3 regions of the Alkalibacterium iburiense genome follow, and region 3 is predicted to be linked to each of the others. Evidence: predicted binding sites of a transcription regulator. Region 3 holds the regulator's gene; each other region holds the start of a gene.
The links. Region 3 encodes Rex, which represses fermentation and respiration genes when NADH is low (regulators of the CRP and FNR family bind a similar motif). Its sites were predicted from a motif close to TTGTGAANTANTTCACAA; they were not measured.
Positions count from the first base shown of each region.

Region 1: the regulator Rex is predicted to act here: its motif matches at 1,448-1,465, upstream of ABDZ53_RS07855 (DUF1858 domain-containing protein).
Region 2: the regulator Rex is predicted to act here: its motif matches at 1,772-1,789, upstream of adhE (bifunctional acetaldehyde-CoA/alcohol dehydrogenase).

Region 1 is NZ_BAAACW010000094.1:40,388-43,674, forward strand. It holds gene ABDZ53_RS07850 (DUF438 domain-containing protein) at 1-1,059, opposite strand, end outside; gene ABDZ53_RS07855 (DUF1858 domain-containing protein) at 1,067-1,291, opposite strand; gene ABDZ53_RS07860 (methionine ABC transporter ATP-binding protein) at 1,713-2,447, shown strand; gene ABDZ53_RS07865 (methionine ABC transporter permease) at 2,444-3,142, shown strand; gene ABDZ53_RS07870 (MetQ/NlpA family ABC transporter substrate-binding protein) at 3,161-3,287, shown strand, end outside.
Region 2 is NZ_BAAACW010000167.1:38,606-41,892, forward strand. It holds gene adhE (bifunctional acetaldehyde-CoA/alcohol dehydrogenase) at 1-1,605, opposite strand, end outside; gene pflB (formate C-acetyltransferase) at 2,166-3,287, shown strand, end outside.
Region 3 is NZ_BAAACW010000039.1:47,787-51,073, reverse strand. It holds gene ABDZ53_RS03315 (ABC-F family ATP-binding cassette domain-containing protein) at 1-781, opposite strand, end outside; gene ABDZ53_RS03310 (redox-sensing transcriptional repressor Rex) at 1,108-1,800, shown strand; gene ABDZ53_RS03305 (DUF4305 domain-containing protein) at 1,888-2,094, opposite strand; gene ABDZ53_RS03300 (CPBP family intramembrane glutamic endopeptidase) at 2,137-2,793, opposite strand; gene groES (co-chaperone GroES) at 3,031-3,287, shown strand, end outside.

The sequences.
Region 1 (3,287 bases), on a different contig from region 3:
CTTGCCTTCTCTGAAATCACTGATTAATTGCTTCACCACTGGCTGACTTTTTGGAGGGTGACAATTGAGGACTTGTCTTCCAATAGCATTTTTAGTTCGTGGGAATACTTTTCTTTCCTCATTCGTATTGAAGTATTTTACTGTGTCATTTTTATCGACAAAAGTAATTTCTAATGGCAGCAGGTTCAACATTTTTTCTAACTCTTTTAAAGTCAAATGCCCTGTTTCAAAAGGTAAGTTTCCATTTTCAGATATAGAGGTGTCCTCAAATGTTTCTCTATCAGGCTCCCATTTGGCTTCTGGTTTAACGATGCAGTAGCCAATGTCTTCTGTTTCCTCTGCAATCTTAATCCAGTCGTCTTCATTAAAGACATCTATCACCATGGGAATCATAATTTCTTCTTCTTTAACGACCATTTCTTCCAGTTCATATTTCAAGGCCGCAAAAGCATCGAGCAATAGATCTCTTTCATCTTTGTCTAAAAGCAGTTTAAAGGATTTAAACATATCACGGATGTCATCATCCACTCCCCACATCACTTTGGGTGGCGCGACAATATCATATTTTTCCATAAGAGGAAAAATGGAATTCTCTTTTCGTAAGTAGTGGGTATCGAACTCTGATAGGATAGTCAGCTGTTTGTGTAAGCCATCCAGCAAAAAATCTTCTGGTTCAGTGACATAGAGTTCTAGTAAGCGTTCAATGCGCTCTAAAGTACTTTCAATCGCCAAGTTTTCCATTTTTAACACTTGAACCGGATGCCCTTGTTTCTCCATTTCAGGGGAAATATTCTCTGGTGCAGCCACATTTCCGATAAACATTGAGGCATGGATATTACATAAACGCATAATGTCTTCTGCTTCAATGCCTTCTTTAGCCATCAACCGTCTTTCCATAACAGATATCTCAAAGGCACTGACATTTGAAAAAAATTTTTGAAACTCTCCTTTTATTGCTTCCGGATCTTCTCCTTCGTGCAGACGTAAAATTAAGTCTTTTAATTTTTCTTGTCTTCTCTCTGTCTGTAAAGTCCGGTTACTTCTTTGTCTTGTGGACATAAACCCTTCACTCCTTCACTTCAAATCCTTCTTGATGCAGCGCGTCTACTAATCTCTCTGGACTGATTCCTACTTGTTTTGCTCCTTTATTAAGGGGCATCATACGTCCAACTGTATTCAACATCTTATTATCTTCCAAGGGAGTAAAACCAAGGTTGACAAGTATCCCTTTTAGTTCCGGATTTTCTTGAATCAATTGAAACACTGTTTTATTCATGTCGATTTGTTTCATTGTCGCGCTCCTTATTTTCTTCACTTAAGTTTTTATACTCCTCTATCATAAATGACACTTGTTCTCTTTTCAACAATCATATAAATGTGTCTCTTTCGTTTTAGGAAAACATTAGGATAAACGTTGATTTAATAACAATAACTACAAATTAAACCTTTGAATATTTTTTAACAATTGAAAAGAGCTCAATTAAGATATAAACATTATTGTATTTATACTGCCTTATTACTAGCTTTCATAAAACACGTCCAATGATTGTCTTAATAGGCTTTCTGGTATTTAAAAGGATAGTTTTAAACTCCAGGCTTTTTCTCTCCTTACATTTAGAAACCGTTTACTTGTTGCTCTTATCCAAATGGGTTTTTATAATAAGTATGCGTTAGGCGTTTAAATTTATTTCTGATGGGAAAGGAGGAGCACAATGATTGAATTAAGTCATATTAAGAAGACGTTTCAGAGTAAAGGTGGACCGGTCCATGCTTTGAAAGATATTCATTTAAAGATTGAAGATGGAGAAGCCTTTGGGGTGATTGGGGAAAGTGGAGCAGGGAAATCTACTTTGTTGCGATTAATCAATGCTTTAGAACGTCCCGATGAAGGAGACGTAAAAGTTGGCGATACTCTTGTTAACTCTTTAAATAAATCTCATCTGCGTGCTCACCGAAAAGAAATAGGAATGATCTTTCAGCAATTTAACTTGCTCAGTAATAAAACGGTAGAAGATAATGTACGCTTACCTCTTAGCTTGCACTCGTATGAGAATCCTTTGTCCGTGGATGAGGTCTTGAGTTTTGTTGGTTTAGAGGATAAAAAGAAAAGCTACCCTTCTCAGCTTAGCGGAGGACAAAAACAGCGAGTAGGTATCGCTCGGGCTCTTATTACCCGGCCGAAAATTTTGCTGTGTGATGAACCAACCTCTGCTTTGGATGGGAATACGACAGAAGGCATTGTGGAGGTTTTAAAAAGAGCGCATCAGGAATTTGACATGACCATTATAGTAGTCACTCACGAACTACCCGTTGTTAAAGCCTTGTGTAACCGCAGCGCTATTATGGAAAAGGGTGAAATAGTGGACATTGTTTCTGTTAAGTCCTCTCAGAAATTAAAGGAAACTATCCCTTACCACAAACGGGCTGCTGAGGTGTTGACCTCATGATGGAAAGGGTGAATAAGTTTTTACCTGTTTATATCGAGCGTGTGATTGACTACTGGCCTAGACTGGCTGAAAGTTTATGGGAAACAGGGATTATGCTATTCTTTGCAATGATCGCTGCCATTCTTATCGGACTCCCTGTCGGAACCCTTCTTTTTTTAAGTGCAGATGGACGGCCGAATGAAAATAAGGTGCTGAATCGCATCCTTAACGCCGTAGTCAATATTATTCGCTCTTTTCCATTCTTACTATTGGTGGTTGCTATGCAGCCTCTGATTCGGGAATTTTACGGACGGGCAACGGGAGATCCGATTGCGGCCTCTTTCCCGATGGTGGTCATTGCTATTGCTTTATATTCCCGCTTTGTGGAACAGTCTCTGATGGATGTGCCTCAAGGAATCATTGAAGGGGCTCAAGCGATGGGAGCGACCACTTTCCAGTTGGTTTGGAAATTCATGTATGTGGAAGCAAGAAGCAGCTTGGTCATTGGCTTTACGACGGCTGTGATTAGTTTTGTGTCGTATTCGACCATTATGGGGGTCGTCGGCGGTGGAGGTATCGGTGATTTTGCGATACGGTACGGTTATCAGCGATATGAAACGGATATTATGTATACCGCGATAGTGATTATTATTATATTAGTGGAGCTATTCCAATGGCTGGGCTTGCGTTTAGCCAGAAAAATAGATAAAAGATAAAGTATGAGGAGATTTATTATGTTAAAGAAGAGTTTATTATTAGGAAGTACGGTTTTATTGTTAGCGGCTTGTGGGACGACGGAAGACAATCCGGTTGAAGACACAGCAGATGATGCTTCAGAAGAAGTAGTGGATGAAACAAATG
Region 2 (3,287 bases), on a different contig from region 3:
ACGGGCTCCCTTTAAAACAGTCTCTTTAGATGGATCAGGTTCCACATCTGAAAAAATCTCACAGTGAACATACTCTTGGCGATTTCTTAAATGATAAAGTACTTTATTCACATAACCAAGTTCAATCATCATAGGATCTGTGACAATGAACGCTTTTTTAATATCTGGCATTTTAGATAAATACTGCACAGAGTTTCTTTCGAAATAGACTTTTGGCGGGACTTTAAACCACTGCATGTTGTTACTTCTTGCGGCACGCTTTTTCACATTAATTAAATGCATGGTACTGACGTTTGAAGAGACGGAATTTCCTCCAAATGATCCACATCCTAAAGTGAGGGAAGGGAGGTAAGCATTGTAAATATCTCCAATCGCTCCTTGAGAAGAAGGAGCATTGACAATCAATCGTCCAGCTTTCATGCGTCTGTCGAATGCACCAATAACAGATTCATCGTGAGAGTGAATGACGGCCGAATGACCTAATCCACCATAAGCAAGCATTTCTTCTGCCCGTTTAATACCGTCTTCGGATGTGTTTACTTTATAAGCAGCTAAAACGGGACTTAATTTCTCTCGTGATAGAGGATACTCTGGTCCAACACCATCATATTCAGCTAATAAGATTTTTGTTTTTTCAGAAACAGTGACTCCAGCCATCTGTGCGATAGCATAGGCTGATCGTCCCACAATATCCGAATTGAGTTCATTATTTTCTGACACCATGAGTTGCTCTACTTTTAATCGTTCAGCTTTAGTCAGAAAATGACAATCTAAGTTTTGCATCTCTGATTTAACTTTTTCATAAATCTCTTTATCAATAATGACTGCTTGTTCAGAGGCACAAATCATTCCATTATCGAATGTTTTGGACAAAATTAAATCATTGACCGCTCGTTTAATGTTCGCCGACTTTTCGATATAACACGGCACATTTCCGGCGCCCACACCTAAAGCAGGTTTACCCGAACTATAAGCGGCTTTAACCATTCCCGGACCACCAGTCGCTAAGATAGTAGCCACACCCGGGTGAGTCATTAGTGTTTGAGTAGCTTCTACAGACGGGCTCTCAATCCATTGTATACAATGTTTGGGTGCTCCTGCTTTAATAGCTGCTTCATAAAGCACACGAGCCGATTCTGCACTCGACTTTTGAGCAGAAGGGTGAAAAGCAAAAACTATCGGATTACCCGTTTTAATAGCAATAATAGATTTGAAAATGGTAGTAGAAGTAGGATTCGTTACAGGTGTCACACCTGCAATTACCCCAACAGGTTCCGCAATCTCTACGGTTCCTTCATGTTCATTTTCATTAATGACCCCAATCGTTCGATCGTGTTTAATACTGTGATAGACATATTCAGAAGCAAAGAGATTCTTTATTATTTTATCTTCATATATCCCACGCCCGGTTTCATCAACTGCCATTTTAGCAAGAACCATGTGTTTGTCTAATGCAGCAAGAGCCATTTCTTTGACAATAACGTCTATCTGCTTCTGATCCAAACTGTACATCTCATTCAATGCTTCTGTAGCGTTTTGCACCAGTCTATCTATTGTTTCCCCAATTGTAATCTTTTTTTCTTCTCGTACTAATTCTTTAACCATTGTAAACACCTCCGTAAAGTTAGTGAAGTATTGAGCATATACCGTTAAAATTTTCTTCTTATCTAATGTAAAGAAGGGTATTTTGCTCTATTCTTCAGGTTGCCTTGTTTACGTCTAAACTATAACATACTGAATTCGCTTGCAAAAATTATAAGATGTGACAATATTGTGACATATATCACAATATGAATAGTATTAATATAATAGTTATTATTGAAGCGCAGACTAGTTAATAGGGTAACATATTAAATTGTGATATTTTGTTCACATTTTTTCTAGCTTTATAACTGATATAGTACAGGTGAATATCTTCTTTCGGCTGGTTAAGTAAAACTGAGATAAAATCTATGATTACACGAAAAAAGTTATTTTAAGTAAGTAAAATTATTTTCTGTTGACTATTTTCACTTGATTGTTATAGTACACAATGCTTTGAAATTAGCTTAACCTCACTGTTTTTAACGGAGACTGGTTAGTCTCTTCACTTGAATAAAATGGGGCATAGTGATATATTGAACATGAACAAACTATTGAAAAATAGTTAACAAAGGAGAATGAAAATGGAAAAACAAGAGTCTAAGCACCTTACTTCAGAGATTTATTGGGAGGGCTTTAAGGGCAAAAAGTGGAAAGAGTCTATTGACGTGAGACACTTTATTCAAAGTAATTATCTTCCTTATGATGGAGATGACTCCTTTTTACAAGGACCAACAGCAGCAACGGAAGCTTTATGGGATCGTGTAATGGACTTAAACAAGTTGGAACGTGAAGCGGGCGGGGTACTAGACATGGATACAGATTTAGTATCGACTATAACCTCTCACGGGCCAGCCTATTTAGAAAAAGACAAAGAAAAAGTTGTTGGATTCCAAACAGATAAACCATTTAAGCGTTCATTCCAACCCTTCGGCGGTATTCGAATGATGGAACAGTCGGCAGAATCTTATGGCTTTGAAGTGGATCCTCTTTTATCACACATCTTTAGAGAGTATCGAAAAACACATAATCAGGGTGTGTTTGATGCTTACACACCTGAAATGCGCGCCGCACGTCGCAGTGGAGTCATAACTGGACTACCCGATGCTTATGGCCGCGGTCGTATAATTGGAGATTACCGTCGTGTAGCATTGTACGGAGTGGATCGTTTAATTGAAGAAAAGAAGGCAGATAAAGCTTTAACAGATACGGCAGTGATGAGTGAAGAGGTCATAAGACACCGTGAAGAGTTAAGTGATCAGTTGAAAGCCTTGCATCAGTTGAAAGAATTAGGGAATATTTATGGATTTGATATTTCTCGACCAGCTGAAACAGCTCAAGAAGCGTTCCAATGGTTATATTTAGGTTATTTAGCAGCGATTAAAGAACAAAATGGTGCCGCTATGTCTCTAGGACGGACATCCACTTTCTTAGATATTTATATTGAAAGAGATTTGGCAAAGGGTAGAATGACTGAAAAAGAAGCGCAGGAGTTAGTAGATCACTTTGTGATGAAGCTTCGTTTAGTTAAATTTGCACGCACACCGGATTATAACGAACTGTTCTCTGGAGACCCTACTTGGGTGACAGAAGCCATCGGTGGAGTAGGTATTGACGGACGTCACATGGTTACTAAAAACAGTTACCGATTCCTTCATACCCTATCCAACTTGGGACCGGCTCCAGAGCCAAACTTAACCGTATTG
Region 3 (3,287 bases):
GTTTGATTCTTTCAGCCTTTAAATCCAAATAAGCAGAGTAATTTCCAGGATAATGAGACACACTGCCTCTGGAGACCTCATAAATCTCATTTACCACTTTGTCTAAAAAATACCGGTCGTGAGAGACAATTAAGAGAGCTTTTGTGTAGCTTTGAAGATAGCTTTCTAACCAGGCCAATGTATCGATATCTAAATGGTTTGTGGGTTCGTCTAAAACCAGTAAATCTTTCTTTTCTAATAATAAACGGGCTAAGGCCAATCGTGTTTTTTGACCACCAGAGAGTTGTTCAATAGGTGTATTGTAATCTTCTTCGTAAAAGCGAAAACCATGAAGGACAGATTTGATCTCACTTTCAATGCCATATCCGTTATTTTCCTGAAAGCGGATTTGAAGCGCATCATATCGACTAAGAAGATCTTTATATTCTACTGTATAGTGATCTAAATGCGGATCACTGATTTGCTTTTCCAACTGGGTCATTTCTGATTGAATAGCCATTAAAGGTTCGGCGATTTTGAACATTTCTTCCCAAATCGTGAGGGAAGACTCCAAGCCTGTATGTTGATCAAGATATCCAATAGTCATATCTTTTTTCTTGTGAATTTCCCCCTCATCTGGTTCCGTTTTGCCTGAAATGATATCCAGAAGGGTTGTTTTTCCAGCTCCATTTCGACCAACTAATCCTATTTTAGAGGAGTCTTTAATCTCTAAAGAAACATTATCAAAGAGCGTTTCAGCTCCGAAATGTCGTGCAATTTTTTGAGTTTGTAATACAATCATGATAGTTTCCTCTTTTTCTAAGCAATCTTATCTTCTCTTAGTTTAGCATAATCGCACACGTTAACAAACCCTATCTGGTCCCTGTTACGGGATAACTAACTTAAAGTAATATGTGCATAATCAGTGGTAACGTTCACAAATGAACAAGAAGAGTAATGGGCTGTTTATGAAACTTTAAGCTTTCCTTTAGAGATAAATCTTTATTTTACTCATAATAGTGGTATAATAAATTATGTTCTAAGGTCACTAGTTTGTGAATGCACAAAAAGAATTGACTGATTGAGGATGAAACCCTAAAGTTATATATTTAAAAGAGGAGAATAAACATGGCAGAAAAGAAAATACCAAAAGCAACAGCAAGAAGATTGCCTTTATATTATCGCTATTTACGCTTTTTATATGAAGCCGGAAAAGAACGAGTTTCTTCAGCTAAGTTAAGTGAAGCAGTAAAAGTAGACAGTGCCACTATTAGACGAGATTTCTCTTACTTTGGTGCACTTGGAAAAAGAGGATACGGGTACGATGTCGAATCCTTAATGAATTTCTTCAGTAAAAAATTAAATCAAGATCGCTTAACGAATGTTGCCTTAGTTGGAGTTGGAAATTTAGGACAAGCCCTATTAAATTACAATTTCCGTCGCAACAATAATATTCGAATCAGTGCTGGGTTTGATGTTCATGAAGACCTTATTGGAACAATTCATCAGGGTGTCCCTATTTATCATGTAGATGAATTGATTGAACAACTGGATATGCAGCAGATTGATGTGGCTATTTTGACCGTTCCTTCTGATATTGCACAAGAGATGACAGATAAGCTGGTTGAAGGGGGAGCGAAAGGGATTATGAACTTTACACCAATCCGAGTCACGGTACCTAAAGGCGTACGGGTTCATAATGTTGACTTAACAAATGAATTACAGACACTTATCTACTTCATTAACTATTACCAGGATTTTGCAGATGATTCAGAAGAAGAGGCAGATAATCCATTAGACGATCTTTTTTATAACGACTAGCACAGACAAAAGCACGACCCTACTTCCTTTATTAAATAAGGAAAAAGGGTCGTGCTTTTAGTTATGAGAGGAATCACTGCATGGATGTCAGTTTTTCTTCTGATGTTTTTTTATTCGATAATAGACTTCTGCTAAACGCGTCCCTTGAACAAAGTCTCTTGTCGCAATAAGGGCAAAAAGTATGGAGAAAAGGCTCCATCCGCTTGAACCTACTGAATCAATTGTAAAGTAAAGAAAAAGCAGGAAGAAGACATATTTAAAGCCAATTTGAAATTTGATTTGTTTTTCAGTCATCTTGAATCCTTTCTATCTTTTAGTCCTATTAAGACCTTTCATTTAAAGCAAGTTAAGAACAACTGCCATAATATTCATCAAGCAGTGAGCAATAATGGGAGTCCAAATATTTTTCGTTTTGTAGTAAAGCCACGCAAACACAAAGCCCATAGATGAATAAACTAACAGTAAACCGTCAAAATGGATAAAAGCAAAAAGTAAAGAGCTGACTACCGCTGCTCCTATGCCTCCGATTTTATCAATAAGCATACCGAATATGGCTTTTCTAAAGACAAATTCTTCCATTATTGGTCCGGCAATACCTGCTAGAATTAAAAAGACAGGGTAACTTGATACAATTTGCATAATCTGTTCTGTGTTTTGAGATTCCATGGGGGAATTTAAGACGATCACTTCGATGATGCTCGCAATATTTTGTACAAATAAGGCTATAAACACCCCTGCAATCCCCCAAGTGAGGATTTCTTTGCGCTGTTGTGAAAAAGAATCTTCGAAATCAAATTGCATCTGCTGTCTTCTAACAATCCATATCATTCCAAGAGCTCCCAAGCTGAACATCACAATGGAAAAAGTGAGGAAGAGTTCTGGTCCTGAAGATTCTGGAAAGTAAAAAGGCACAATGGCTGTGACTAACTGAATAATAATATAAAGTACAATGATTTGTGTAGCAGCTTTCTTATTACTTCGGTTAAGGTTCATTAGTTTCATCCTTTAGCAATTAAAATCCATAATACTAGTAATTTAACACAAATCAAGAAGGGTTTCCACAAAGGAAGAAATCTATTTTTTTCAAATTTAGGACTTGCAAGATTCATGAGTTTTGAATATACTAATAAGTGGAGTTAGCACTCGACACCTTAGAGTGCTAACACTCACATCTCACTAGTAGACTAGTGAATAAAAATAACGACTAATATTATACGGAGGGATTTCAACATGTTAAAACCTTTAGGAAATAGAGTACTGCTTGAAGTACAAAAAGTAGAAGAAACAACTGCAAGTGGGCTTGTATTACCAGATTCTGCTAAAGAAAAACCTCAGACAGCAAAAGTTATTGCCGTAGGAGAAGGCAGAGTATTAGATAACGGCCAACGTGCAGCGGTTGATGTATCAGTTGGTGACGAAGTCGTATTTGAAAAATATGCTGGTTCAGAAGTCAAATATGATGGAACAGAATACCTCGTTGTAAAAGA